3 regions of the Xenorhabdus budapestensis genome follow, and region 3 is predicted to be linked to each of the others. Evidence: predicted binding sites of a transcription regulator. Region 3 holds the regulator's gene; each other region holds the start of a gene.

Region 1 (4,721 bases), 1.2 Mb from region 3:
ATCTAAGAGTATTGTACTTAGTGGAGTTGCAATAACTCGGCTATTTTTCATCAGTTCTACTGCGCGATCATTGAGCGGATATTGCATAAGCGTACTAGGATTGATCACAAACAGCGCACCTCCTGAGCGGCAATCAAGCATAACCTCTTCGCGAGAAAAAGCCCATTGTTTCCCGAACTGTAATTTACTGATGGTTTGTATTGGAGCAGCAATCCCTTGGAAAGAGAAAAATAAAAAAGATAAAAACCAAAATACTCGTTTCATCATCATCCTCCTGATAAACATACAAGCTGAATTCTACCGCCCTTTTTCTTGTTTATATACCCATCGTCTTACAAATTGCAGCCTTATTGGTCATAACTTAAAAACCATAGACGTATCTAAGCTCATACCAACTATTCAAGGGTCACACAGGAGACTCTGTCGCAAAGATAGCAACACACAATAGAGCAGCAGTTCCAAGAATGATTTCCAACCAACTGTTCATCATCAGTAATTCATAACGCCCTTTCTGCTTTAATTTGGGCACCAGAATGTAGCGATTGATTAAGGCCAAAAGAACCATAGCTGTAACGAGTATGATTTTCAGCCATAGCATTGATTGATATTCGGAAGCAGGAGCATCAAAAGTTAGCCAACCAGGAATTAAAATGGCACTGCTTACAATTCCTGTAACGATCACCAAAAAAACGGCTACGTGCCCATAGTCAGAAAATCGCCTCATTGCAACTACACTTTCATCATACAAGCTATTCTCCATATTGCAGCTATCTATCTGGTGAAAGGCTGAGTTTGGTTTGGAAATATCTTTTAGCCGCAAGAATTGCAGACATAGTAAAAAAGGCCATAGCCCTCCGAACCAATAGCCTGCACTAAGCAAATGAACAATCTGATTTACCTGAAGCAGCAAACCAAGCTTCCCTTCATACATAGTGACATGACCAATGAAAGCATGACTTGAAAGCAAAACGACAGAACAGCCTAATAATAAGAAATTCTTTGTTTTAGAATCTCCAACATTAGTACGTAAAAAGAATATTCCCCCAACAGCAAGTGCAGCAACCAATAATTGCCATTGCCATACTTTACCAAAAGAAGTTGTTAACACTGCCTGCCATATTTCAAGTTGATAAACGTCGTGCCAGCCATCCCCCATCAACCCTGCCTGTACAATAAACCAGATCATTGAGGTAATAAAAGCCAATACCGTGCTAATCGCCAGGCCGACTCTCAACCGTTTTTTAATCAAAACTAAAAAATGGCCTGAAGCAAGTATGGTAGTAAACAAGCTGAACCCAAACATCAGCATAACTACCACAAAATGCAAGAAACGGCAGAGTACGTATAACGCCTCAAGTGAAATCATTATTTTACAGTAAAGTTGTAAACACCCTTCGTCTTATGACCGTCGACAGAAAGAACACTCCAGTCAACACGATATTCCCCTGCTGCCAGTTTATCCTCTACAGGCAGGATTAGTTTCGTTTTAGTCGCAGGATCAAGTGCTAGCTTACCTGTTTTAATCTCTTTTTTTTCTGGGCCAATTAATTTTACTTTGCTGAATCCAAGTTCAATGCGCTCTGAGAAACTCAGAGTTATAGCTTGTGGTGCAGCTTCCACCGTTGTATTTTCTGCCGGAGTCTGATCTTTCAAGTGAGCATGAGCTAAAGCCTGTTGGCAGGACATACCGACAAACAGAACAACCAAAGCAGACAGATTGCTCCAGAATGAACGGATGTTAAAAATAGACATGATAAATAACCCTTTAATATACAGATGAATTTTTATGCTTAAAGGGGATTTTATAACAAACGATAAATTTAATCCGTGGTGAAAATCCTGACCTGTGAAACACTGCGCAAAAAACAAAAATAGGAGATAAAACAAAAAACCGTAACTCCTGCTTAAAAATAAGCAAAAAACAGGAATTACGGTAAAAATAATGCAGATTAATTTATTTTAGTGCTCTCTTAAGCATGAGCTGGAACCGATAATCCTTTCAAATCTTTATCCAGTAAAAATAAAGACTTACCACTCTCACCCACCATATCCAGTTTATCTAAGATAGATTTGAATAATTTTTCTTCTTCGTGTTGTTCAGCCACATACCACTGTAAGAAGTTAAAAGTAGAGTAATCCTGGGTTGTCATCGCTAAGTGAGCCAGTTTATTGATCTCTTCTGTGATCAGTTTTTCGTGTTCATAGGTTTGATTGAACACATCAGAAATAGAATTAAATTCAACAGGTGGAGCCTGAATAGCACCCAGTACAGGCATTGCTCCTGTATCGCCCAAATAATCAAATAAACGCTGCATATGTTGCATTTCTTCTCCTGAATGGGTTTTCAGAAATGCAGCCGCACCTTCGTAACCTTTCTCACTACACCATGCACTCATTTGTAGGTACAAATTGGCAGAATAAAACTCCAGATTTAATTGCTCATTTAATTTCGTAATCATTTCTTGTTTTAACATTAGCCCACCCTCCTAACATTTTATTAATTGCTGCATATTATGCCTATTAAAAACCAATAAAACAAAGATAAATTTTAAAAAAATAATATATTGATATTTAAGGAATTATTTTTATTTTATAGAAAGAATAAATCTCATTAAATATAAGAAAATAAGAATCAATTTTATTTGATTAAATATTTAATCAAAATGAGAATTGATATTATTAATATTTAAGAGGTGTTTTATTATGCAAATAATGACTTGCCAAATAAAGAAGACTCAATTAATTTTATCTTCTGAAGACACATAGTACTTTTGGAGAGGAAATGATGGAGCATAACTTAGCCAAGTTATCTAAAGATGAGATGGATAAGGTCAATGTTGATCTGGCGGCATCAGGGGTTGCATTTAAAGAGCGCTATAATATGCCTGTCGTTCCAGACACTGTTGAACACACCCAACCACAACACCTGCGGGAATATTTTCAACAACGATTGAACTACTATCGCCAACAATCGAGATATTTTTCTCGCTTACCTTATGAGCCCAAAAACCGTTAAATATGAATAAAAAAGGTAACCACCGCATAAGCGAGTGGTTATCCTACCTATTTCCCAATAAATTTATCAGTTGCATCAATTAATTGATGCAAAATTCCCGGTTCATCAAAAGAATGACCTGCACCTTCTACAATATAAAATTCTGCCTCCGGCCACGATTTCGCCAGATCCCAGGCATTCTGTAACTGGCATGCCATATCATAACGCCCATGAATGATGACTGCTGGAATATGCCTGATAACGTCAATATGATCTAATAACTGCTGTGTCTCATCCATAAAACCGTTATTGATAAAATAATGGTTTTCAATACGTGCAAACGCCAACGCAAACTGTTCTTCTGCGAATGAATCTGCATGCACAGAAGGTAATAGTGTGACAGTTTCCCCTTCCCAAATACTCCATAAACGGGCAGCTTCCAACTGCACTGCGGGGTCATTACTCGTGAGACGTTTGTTGTAAGCCTTTATCATATCAGTACGTTCTTCTTCAGAAAGAAGAGAAAGTGTACGCCCCCACTTTTCCGGAAAAAACCGGGCAGCACCTCCCTGATAATACCATTGCAACTCTTGAGGCCGGAGTAAAAATATTCCCCTTAATACCAATTCTGATACAGAACTCGGATGTTTTTGCGCATAAGCCAGGGATAAAGTTGACCCCCATGAGCCACCAAAAACCAGCCACTTATCAACCCTCATCAGCTTACGTAAGCGTTCAATATCATCAATCAGGTGCCATGTTGTATTATTTTCAAGACTTGCATGAGGTTTGGAACGGCCACAGCCACGTTGATCAAATAACATGACATGATAATGCTCCGGATCGAATAACTGCCGATGATAATTTGCTATTCCTCCTCCGGGCCCTCCGTGGATAAATATCGCAGGTTTACCTTCAGGATTACCGCAAAGCTCCCAGTAAATTTGGTGTCCGTCCCCAGTATCCAGATATCCGGTTTTATATGCGTCATAAGCTGGATAAAGTTTTCGTGGTTCCGTCATAAAAAGCCCTCACTCATTAAATAAAACGGGATACATTTTCAGTATCCCGAATATATTTGAATCTGGCATGGCAATTTGTTTACTTAACTTCACTATAACTGATAGTCTCTTTTTGACAATCAATTGTGACATTGTAACTTTTGTCTTTTTTGGAACCCCGAACAATAAGTGGAACTTGTAACGCATCTTTATCATCAATAATATCATTGACATTTACCCATGCGACGGTTTTTCCTGTGCCCAGTTGTTGTCTGTCTTTATCCCAATGATTAAGTCGATTTTGTAAAAAGTCTCGCTTAACTTGTGCTGCGATTTGATCTTTAGTCAGGTTTTTACAGGAAACAAATTTAGCCACATGATCATTTTCAGCGGCTGACGCAGCAAACGAAAGGAAAAACGCAGCAGCTACACTCAATAACCCAGTACGATGAGCAAATTGATTTGTCTTCATACTTACCTCCTATTACCATCCAATTCATATGGATTAAATGTTGGGTTAAACTAACATGTAATAGAAAGTAATTATGTGAGTTTTGTTTAAAATGCGTTGCTGCTATTTTACATCATCCTCAAATAAAACATGGGTCTGTTCTTTATCCTGATACTTTTCCCGCAGCTCCTGAGCAACAATAGCAATGGCTTCTCCACTTCCCATCCCTTCAGAAATAAGTTGATGGATCCTCTCTACTGCGACCTGCTGCTCT
Region 2 (4,721 bases), 1.4 Mb from region 3:
TATCGCCATCGCCTTTGCTGGCCTCAATAGGGTTAGACAGAGCGCTGAGAGTCAATGCCTCTTTCAGACTATCCCATGTTTCTGTCACTGAACCTTTCAGTTCATCCAGTAAATTGAATTCATCCGGATTGAATGGCTGTTTAGTGATATTTTCAGCGGTATAAAGCGTATTCAGTGTACCGACAACGACCTCTTTTGCCATTGCTCCCGTGATCAGGCCGACGGTTGCCTGCCAGTTATCAGCATGTACACCGATAGGCTGAAGGATCGGAGTGATGACTTTACTGACTGATGCCAGAGCAGATTCGTTGATATTGTCTACGGTCTTGCCAGAGAAAGAAAAACTATTGAGAGCGCCGATAAGCATACTGGCGGCGACAATCACTTTACCCGCACGGATCACAAATCCTTTCAGACGTTGCCAGGTCTGGATTAGCAGGGTCTTGGCATGGGGAACATGGTATACCGGCAGCTCCATGACAAAAGGTGATGCTTCGCCACGCATTATGGTGAATTTAAGCAGCAAGCCTGTCAGGATAGCAACGACAATACCGAGGATATACAGAGAAAAGACGATACTTGCGCCATGTTTATTAAAGAAGGCTGCGGCGAAGACGGCGAAAATAGCCAACCGAGCACCACAGGACATAAATGGTGCCATCATGATAGTAATCAGTCTTTCGCGTGGCGCATCCAGCGTTCTGGAACCCATCACGGCAGGGACGTTACAACCAAAGCCGACAATCAATGGAACGAAGGATTTACCCGGCAATCCCAAGGACTGCATCAATCTGTCCATCACAAATGCTGCCCGAGCCATATAGCCAGAGTCTTCAAGGAAAGAAAGAAACAGGTACATCATGCCGATCTGCGGAACCAATGGCAGCATGGTATTGATACCACCACCGATGCCCTGCGCAAGGAAAATCGTCAGCCAGCCGGGGAAGTGGAGTGTATGGCCGAGCCATTGCATACCATCGATAAAAATAGTGGAAGAAGCACCATCAAAGATGGGTTGTAAGGCACCACCAATATTAATCGCCAGTACGAACATGAGGTACATGACAAACAGAAAGATAGGTACACCCAGCCAGCGATTGAGGATAATTCTATCCATCGTCTGAGTCAGTTTATTGGGAATTGCGGAGTGGATATCAGTGACTGCCATACACAGTGCGTTAATCGTTTGATAGCGGGCATCAGCAATAATAAGCTCCGGCTCTTCAATTTGTTGTTGTTGCAGGCGAGTTTTACTTTCAGTCAGTTGCTCCTGAGTCAGCCCCGAACGTGCAAAACTGTAAATATCTCCTTCCAGTACCTGTAAGCTGAGCCAACGACGTTGTTGTGGATTGAATTTCTCTGAGATCTGGCCGACAAGGAGATCGACTTCCTGCCATAAAGTTTTAGGGTAATCAACCAACACTGGCCGAAGAGTTTGTTGATATTGGTCAATAGCATCTTTCAGAGCTTCTATCCCTGTAGAACGGGTAGAAATGAGCGGAATTACCGGACAGCCAAGGTGCTGTTTCAGTGTCGCGATATCAATGTTGATATGTTGGCTTTTGGCGATGTCCAACATATTCAGGGCAACAATACAGGGAATACCAAGCTCGATAAGTTGCAGCGAAAGATAGAGATTGCGTTCCAGATTCGAAGCATCAACGACGTTGATAAACATATCGGCTTCACTACTCAGTATATAGTGGCAGGCAATTTGTTCGTCAATCGAAGTTTGTTCAGAAATGGTAGTAAGAGAATAAGTACCGGGAAGGTCTACAAGGTCTATTTGATGGTTTTGGGTGGAAAAATGCCCGGTCTTACGTTCAACCGTAACCCCAGACCAGTTGCCGACTCGTTGTCGGGAGCCTGTAAGTTGGTTAAATAAAGTGGTTTTCCCAGAGTTGGGATTACCGATCAAACCTATAGTTAATTGCTTCATCATATTTTTTTACTGCTCAGGAATATTGCACGTCATTACATTCAGCCTGGACTGAACTTAGACTTCATTCTGCTGGATTTACTGCTAATGTGAGGAATGCTAAGTCTTTTTTACGGAGGATAAGATTAACTCTGCGTGTTTCTATTTGAATAGGATCGCCCAAGGGGGCTACCCGGATGACCTGAAATGTGGAGCCGGGCAACATTCCCAGAGACAATAACTTCTGTCTGTATGCTGGATTTATCTGCGGAAAGAATCCCAGAATTTTATAGCTTTGATTTGGAGTCAATAACATATAACACTCCGTTAAAATTAGAAAGGTAGTGATTATGAGAATTATTATCCTCAATAAAGTAAAATTCACAAGAAAAAAGTACATTAATTATTTTGAATTAAAGTACTAATGAGAATAATATGCAATACCAATACTATGTGTCTATCACGAATGATGATGGAATAAATTGATATTAATCAGATTAATGGTGATTTTATTGAAATTAAAGTTATGTAAAGAATGTATAAGGGGAGCTAATAACAAGCTCCAATAAGAAATGGAGCTTGTTGATATTTATTTTTTATATGAATTTTTTAAATGTATTTTGTTTTATTCATTAATTTTTTGGTGGATGAAGCAGGTCACTTAATGGCACCGGAACACGGGCATCATCCTGGTGGTCACTCCAAAGTGTTGAGTCATATACCCACCATGCTTCAATTTTCAATTCGTAGAAACGGCGTATCGCATTACCATAATAATCAGTGATAGGGCGGGATTTTTTCTTTCTGATATTCTCATCTGGATAAGTTTTCAGGAAGAAGTAGTCATATGTTTCTTGTAATTCGTCGTCGGGGACTTGATAAGCATGGCCAATAAATTGAGAGCCTGCGAGTATCAGCGTTGAGTCCGGCATGGTGATGCTGCTGTATATTGTACCGCTGACACAAGGGTTCATGCACAGCTCCTGAGAGTGTCGGGTATCTTGTTTTGAGTACCAAATTAAACTTAATGGATTGTATTTAGGAATATAAAAGAGCGTTGATGACCAAACTGATTCTGCGTCTGGATCGTTAGTGGCAAGGTTGAAAAATCTTATATTGCTGAGTAAGTCAAAACTGCTTTGGACATATTTATTCATAAATTATTCCTTAACAATTTAAATTTTTGCTATGTTTTTAATTTTATTAAATAAATTACCATTATTATGGTATGTGTTATTATGAAATATATTTATTATTAAATATATTGCGGGATGAATTATACGAGTTATTAATGAGGGACGTCAGCCGTTATCACTTATTTAAATTTATTACATTACCAATAAAAAAATCATCATAACGAAGGTTATGTTTTTTTATGTATATGATTGAGAAATATTTTCAGAAATAGAAATAAGATTACATTAATTAAAATTCGTCTTATCTACCAGAATAAACTGACCCTTTCGGGCCAGTTCAGGAAATGATTTATAGAAAGAAATTAACGTTTTTTATCAAAGGCGGCGGCCAATGCATCACTCATGATATTGTTGGTCAATGGTGCAGAGTTTGATGAACGGAAGTTATGGCGACCTTTGCCATTTTTGCTGCGTTCATTGCTGTTATGTTCATGGCGATTGCCTTCCTGAGTGTTGCCACGGCGAGCTGGTGCTTCACCTGGTTGTTCATCAAGGCGCATCGTTAGTGCAATACGTTTACGGTTCAGGTCAACATCCATCACTTTGACTTTCACGATATCACCTGTTTTCACGATGGTGTGTGGATCTTCCACAAAGCGATCGGATAGGGAAGAAATGTGCACTAATCCATCCTGATGCACGCCAATGTCAACGAAAGCACCGAAGTTGGTGACATTGGTGACAGTGCCTTCCAGAATCATACCTGCTTGCAGGTCATTCATTGTTTCAACACCGTCGGCGAAAGTGGCTGTTTTGAACTCAGGGCGTGGATCACGACCGGGTTTTTCCAACTCTTTCAGGATATCGGTTACTGTCGGAATACCGAATTTTTCAGTTGTGAAATCCTGAGCCTTCAAACTGCGCAGAGCGGCTGGGTTGCCCATCAGTTCCGGCAAAGTCTGTTCTGTTATTGTCAGAATTTTTTCAACGACCGGATAGGCTTCAGGGTGAACGGTGGAAGCATCCAGCGGGTTATCGCCCTGATTAATACGCAGGAAGCCCGCACATTGCAGGAAGGATTTTGGCCCAAGGCGTTGAACTTTCAACAATTCTCCACGGTTGTTGAAACGACCATTCTCATCACGCCAATTCACGATATTCTGGGCGACAGAGTGAGTCAGGCCGGCGACACGGGTCAGTAAGGAAACTGATGCAGTATTCAGATCGACACCAACACTGTTTACACAGTCCTCAACGACTGTATCCAGTTTTTTGGCAAGTAGGGTTTGGCTGACATCGTGCTGATACTGACCGACACCAATGGATTTAGGATCGATTTTCACCAGTTCTGCCAGGGGATCTTGCAAACGGCGGGCGATGGAGACAGCACCACGCAGCGAAACATCTAAATTAGGGAATTCTTGCGCGGCTAGCTCTGAAGCGGAGTAAACAGATGCGCCCGCTTCGCTGACCACGACTTTTTGCGCAGTGACGTCAGGATACTGTTTCTGAACATTAGCAAAGAAGCGTTCTGTTTCACGGGATGCAGTACCATTACCAATAGCTACCAGATCAACATTGTGTTTGGTACATAGGGCTGCAATGGCTGCCGCTGCTTTATTTTCCTGGCCAGTATGTGGGTAAATGGTATCCGTAGCGAGCAGTTT
Region 3 (4,721 bases):
CCTGTCATGATGAAAATTCAATGATTGCCACAATAGAAAAATTGTTGGCAAAGCTGATACAGCTCTACAACGAACCCGGCTATGCACGCCTCAGTATTGAAATTATCGCTGAGGCCAGCCGGAATCCGGCTATTAATAAAATATTCATCGAGAATGAGAAAAAAGTCCGGGAACGTTTAACTCTATTACTCAATAAAGGCATTGAGAACGGGGAAATCGATAAAAAACTTAATGCTGAACAGACTGCTTCCTGGTTGATGATCGCCGTTGACGGCGCTATCGGAAAGCAAATCATGGGGTCTGATTTTGAGTGGCGAGGAAGCCTTGAAGCTTTTACTTATATTATACGAAAAGCCTTTATTCCATAACCCTTACAAACGCTTTCTGATTAAGGCAAATGCCTTAATCAGACCAACACTATTCACTTTTCTCCGTTTTATTTCTCTTTCATACCGTACTTGCTATACACCACTTTCCCTACATTATTAGGTCTGAATTATGACTGAACCCGACAATCCCTCTTATCAACCAACAATCTCCCCCATCAACCAGTAGCGACACGCGTCCAGCTAAGGTATCATTGCCCGCTATATTATTGGTACACGCCCTTTATCAATCGAATTTATGGCAAAAGAACAAACTGATCGCACCACACTGGATTTGTTCGCAGATGAACGCAGGCCAGGGCGACCTAAAACAAATCCGCTGTCCAGAGATGAACAGCTTAGGATCAATAAACGCAACCAGTTGCGCCGGGATAAAGTCAAAGGACTGCGTCGGGTGGAACTAAAACTCAATGAAGATGCTGTTGGTGCTCTCAACCATCTGGCAAAACAGCGCAATATCAGCCGCAGTGAATTAATTGAACAGATGTTGCTGGCTCAACTGGCAACAGATAATCACCTTGCCAATTAACGGCTTTAATTCAACAGAGTGAAGCGGTGTCACCACACAAATCTGACAGACTTGTCACTGATGTTTGGTCAAAATAACGTTTTTCATTTTAATAAAACTGATATTTTTCCTGCTGATTTCAGCGTGACGTGTATGGATTTAATACACTAATAGAACAAGAGGTTAATCTACTTTATGGCAATAATAGGTATATTCTTCGGCAGCGACACTGGCAACACAGAGAACATTGCCAAAATGATCCAAGAAAAACTGGGCGGTGCTGATGTTGCGGAAGTTCACGATATTGCCAAAAGCAGCAAGGAAGATCTTGACGCCTTCGATATCCTGCTGCTAGGCATTCCAACCTGGTACTACGGCGAAGCTCAATGTGACTGGGATGATTTCTTCCCGACTCTGGAAGAGATCAATTTTGAAGGAAAGTTAGTTGCCCTGTTCGGTTGTGGTGATCAGGAAGATTATGCAGAATACTTCTGTGACGCTATGGGCACCATCCGCGATATTATTGAACCTCGTGGTGCAATTATTGTCGGTCACTGGCCAACTGAAGGGTATCACTTTGAAGTATCTAAAGGTATGGCTGATGATAATCACTTCATTGGCCTTGCTATTGATGAAGATCGCCAACCAGAATTAACCGAAGAGCGTGTTGATGCTTGGGTACAGCAGATTAAGGCTGAAATGAGCCTGTCAGAAATCCTCGGCGCATAATAAAAGATCTCCTCTGTGTATGTAAGGAAACAAATGCCTTTTGCACGGGATAATTCTTGAAATATGTGTCATGATAGCGAAGTGGGCATGGTTTTCATTTTCAGTATCCATGCCTATAATCTACAGCATGAAGCTGAATCATGATTCTCTCACGATACCCCAAGTATCACAAGTTCACTAAACTCAAGTTACAGGACTAAATCCGCATGACCGACAACAATAAAGCATTAAAAAATGCTGGACTTAAAGTAACACTTCCTCGCCTGAAAATTCTGGAAGTGCTACAGGTCCCAGAATGCCATCATGTCAGTGCGGAAGATCTCTACAAAAAACTGATTGATATCGGTGAAGAGATTGGCCTCGCCACTGTCTATCGCGTGTTGAACCAGTTCGATGATGCCGGCATTGTCACTCGCCACAATTTTGAAGGCGGTAAATCGGTTTTTGAACTCACTCAGCAACATCACCATGACCATCTGATTTGTCTCGACTGCGGCAAAGTGATCGAGTTCAGCGATGAGTCCATTGAAGAACGTCAGAAGGATATTGCTGCACGTCATGGAATCAAGTTGTCAAATCATAGTCTCTATTTGTATGGTCACTGTACTACAGGTGATTGCCGTAAAGATAGTACGTTACATGATGAGAAAGCATGATAAGAAGGCACGATAAGAAGTGATACATACTGCTCACTTTTGATATCGGCTCTTGTCAAAAGAAGCTGCTGCCGATTAGCCAAAGCTAATCGGCAGGTTGCTTTTTTACAGGCGATTATTTTTGATATACATCTTCAATTCGGCTGAAACGCTTACCATCAGTGCTAACAGAACGGACTTTCACATTACCTTCGACATATGGTCTTTGTCTGTCATCATAAATTTCCCAGGTTTTTCCATCATTCAACGAATACTGAATTGCCAGCCCGGGCAAAGCAATGTTCGCTTCCAATGTCCCTGACACAATCCTTGCGCCCGGTATTGGTAATCGATATGCAACATGTGCCTTATCCAGTTTTGCCATTTCACGTTGCCCCATTAAATTGGCAAAACGACGCCAATCATTATTGAGTTTATCGATTTCAACATACCGTGTGACTCCGCCTTTATATTCCCTGCCCTGCTGGTAATTCTGTTCCCATCCAGCCTGATGCCATGCACGTTCCGCCAGCGACAGCAAACGCGGATAAATCATATATTCCATTTGCTCATCAGTACGCACCGTTTCGCTCCATGATAGCCCTGACAAGCCATACGCCCCCGGCCAACGTTTATTACTGGTGGTATTGAAATAGTTGCCATTGATATCCACCGAAGTCTCGGCATTTTGTGGCATATTATTTGGTGCAAAACTGAAGATTTTGGCTTCATCATTAAAACGAGACGCCCAATAATAGCCCCGCTCCTTCGGATTAACTTCGTACGGCATATCCAGATAAACATAATCAGGGCTGGAAACAACGACACGATAGCCCTTGTTTGCCCAGTCATTAACGGAATCGTAACCTCCCCAATACAGCGTATCCCAAAAGTTCACCGTAACGTACTGAGTAGCAAAGTCTTTCACCGATTTCGCATGTTTCAGACCATCCTGCCATGACTGCATCGCCTCAATACCATGAGCATTGACAATCTTACTAACTTCAATCGCGAAATAACTGGCCAGCTCATCAACATCTTTGATGGTGCCATTCGCAATCATTTTTTGACAAACCTGAGATTTTGCCCATGGTTTGTCCTCAATTTTTTTATTTATGATCCCTTTACCCGGTTCAATTGGACCATCTTTGTCCTGATAACCCGACCCCAAACGAATATTTTTCGCTTCATCACCGCCAAAATGCCATGTTCTCAGTGATGTTCCGGCTTCTTTGTGCATAGCAACGATTTCACTGATGACTTTGTCAACAAAACGTTTGGAAGAATCCATGCACGGGTTCAAATAGCTATGGCGATCGTAAAACTGTACAGATGTCGTATTTGAGGTATCCGTCGGGTCGAGCAAACGGTACTCATTGGCTTCCTGTACCTTTCCTTCTGCCACCAATTTTTTATAGCGGGCTTCCATAGACACTACCGCTGCACGGGAATGGGCCGGAATATCAATTTCCGGGATCACCTCTATCTGACGAGCCTTAGCATATTTCAAGATATCAATGTAATCCTGACGGCTAAAATAGCCACTGCCCATATTATTACTTGCTGGCCCTGAGCCTAATTGTGGTAACAAACATTGCGTCTCAGTTAAATCATGGCAACGTTTGCTGCCGATTTCTGTTAATTCCGGTAAACCAGGAATTTCCAGACGCCAGCCTTCATCATCACTCAAATGGAAATGGAATTTATTCAGTTTATAAGCCGCCATTTGATCGAGCAGACGCAAGACAGCTTCTTTACTATGGAAATTCCGTCCGACATCAAGAAACATACCTCGATATTCAAATTTGGGGGCATCTTTTGCTGTTAATGTGGCTATTTTCGGTACACCATTGGCCGGAAGCAGGGAAAACAGTGATTGCAGGCCATAAAATACACCGGATTCATCAAAAGCAACAATTTGTGCTCCCTTAGTAGTGATATTCAGGGAATAAGCCCCTTTAACCCGCCAATCACCGGTAAATTTGTTAGCATTAATCTGAGTCGCAATCCGATAACCGCTATCGGTTAACTTAATGTTATAGTCAGCAAAACGCTCTCGAATAATCCGAATTGAAGCGTCACTCAATCCTCCCAGTTCTAACCTCACTCCATGAGATAAGTTGACATCCTGTGAATGAATGGACAATTTTCTGGGCGTCGGGATAATTTGCCCACGCAGTTTATCCTCATCAATTAATGACACCTGGCTGTTTTTCTCAAAACGGCTTTCGGGTGTCATCAGGATATTGTTATCCGCTGTAGTTCGTTTCCACTGCTCCCCTTTAAAATCAGATAAAAATGCACTCAGATCCTCAGTATCAGTATTAGTCAGTACCTTGGGAACAGCATCACCTGAAGTGGCATACCAGCGTGGCATAAAATCTGTACTATAAATCTGCCAGTATTCACCAATAATTGGCAGTGAAACCTTTTCTTTAGCCTTGATCCCTCTGAACTTTTCTG

Evidence for each region. The regulator Fur, encoded in region 3, represses iron uptake genes when iron is present. The targets are predictions, from matches to a motif close to ATAATAATGAGAACNACTATCAA.
Region 1: the regulator Fur is predicted to act here: its motif matches at 2,664-2,686, upstream of ftnA (non-heme ferritin).
Region 2: the regulator Fur is predicted to act here: its motif matches at 2,263-2,285, upstream of feoA (ferrous iron transporter A).

Annotation. Positions count from the first base shown of each region.
Region 1 covers NZ_CP072455.1:1,943,598-1,948,318, reverse strand. The annotation lists gene HGO23_RS08865 (YebY family protein) at 1-264, opposite strand, end outside; gene copD (copper homeostasis membrane protein CopD) at 407-1,366, opposite strand; gene yobA (CopC domain-containing protein YobA) at 1,366-1,752, opposite strand; gene ftnA (non-heme ferritin) at 1,971-2,474, opposite strand; gene HGO23_RS08845 (DNA polymerase III subunit theta) at 2,786-3,016, shown strand; gene pip (prolyl aminopeptidase) at 3,064-4,017, opposite strand; gene yebF (protein YebF) at 4,097-4,468, opposite strand; gene HGO23_RS08830 (YoaH family protein) at 4,571-4,721, opposite strand, start outside.
Region 2 covers NZ_CP072455.1:193,110-197,830, forward strand. The annotation lists gene feoB (Fe(2+) transporter permease subunit FeoB) at 1-1,939, opposite strand, end outside; gene feoA (ferrous iron transporter A) at 2,004-2,234, opposite strand; gene HGO23_RS00780 (hypothetical protein) at 2,551-3,075, opposite strand; gene HGO23_RS00785 (Tex family protein) at 3,417-4,721, opposite strand, start outside.
Region 3 covers NZ_CP072455.1:3,135,071-3,139,791, forward strand. The annotation lists gene HGO23_RS13595 (TetR/AcrR family transcriptional regulator) at 1-368, shown strand, start outside; gene ybfE (LexA regulated protein) at 625-915, shown strand; gene fldA (flavodoxin FldA) at 1,090-1,623, shown strand; gene fur (ferric iron uptake transcriptional regulator) at 1,830-2,279, shown strand; gene HGO23_RS13615 (beta-N-acetylhexosaminidase) at 2,395-4,721, opposite strand, start outside.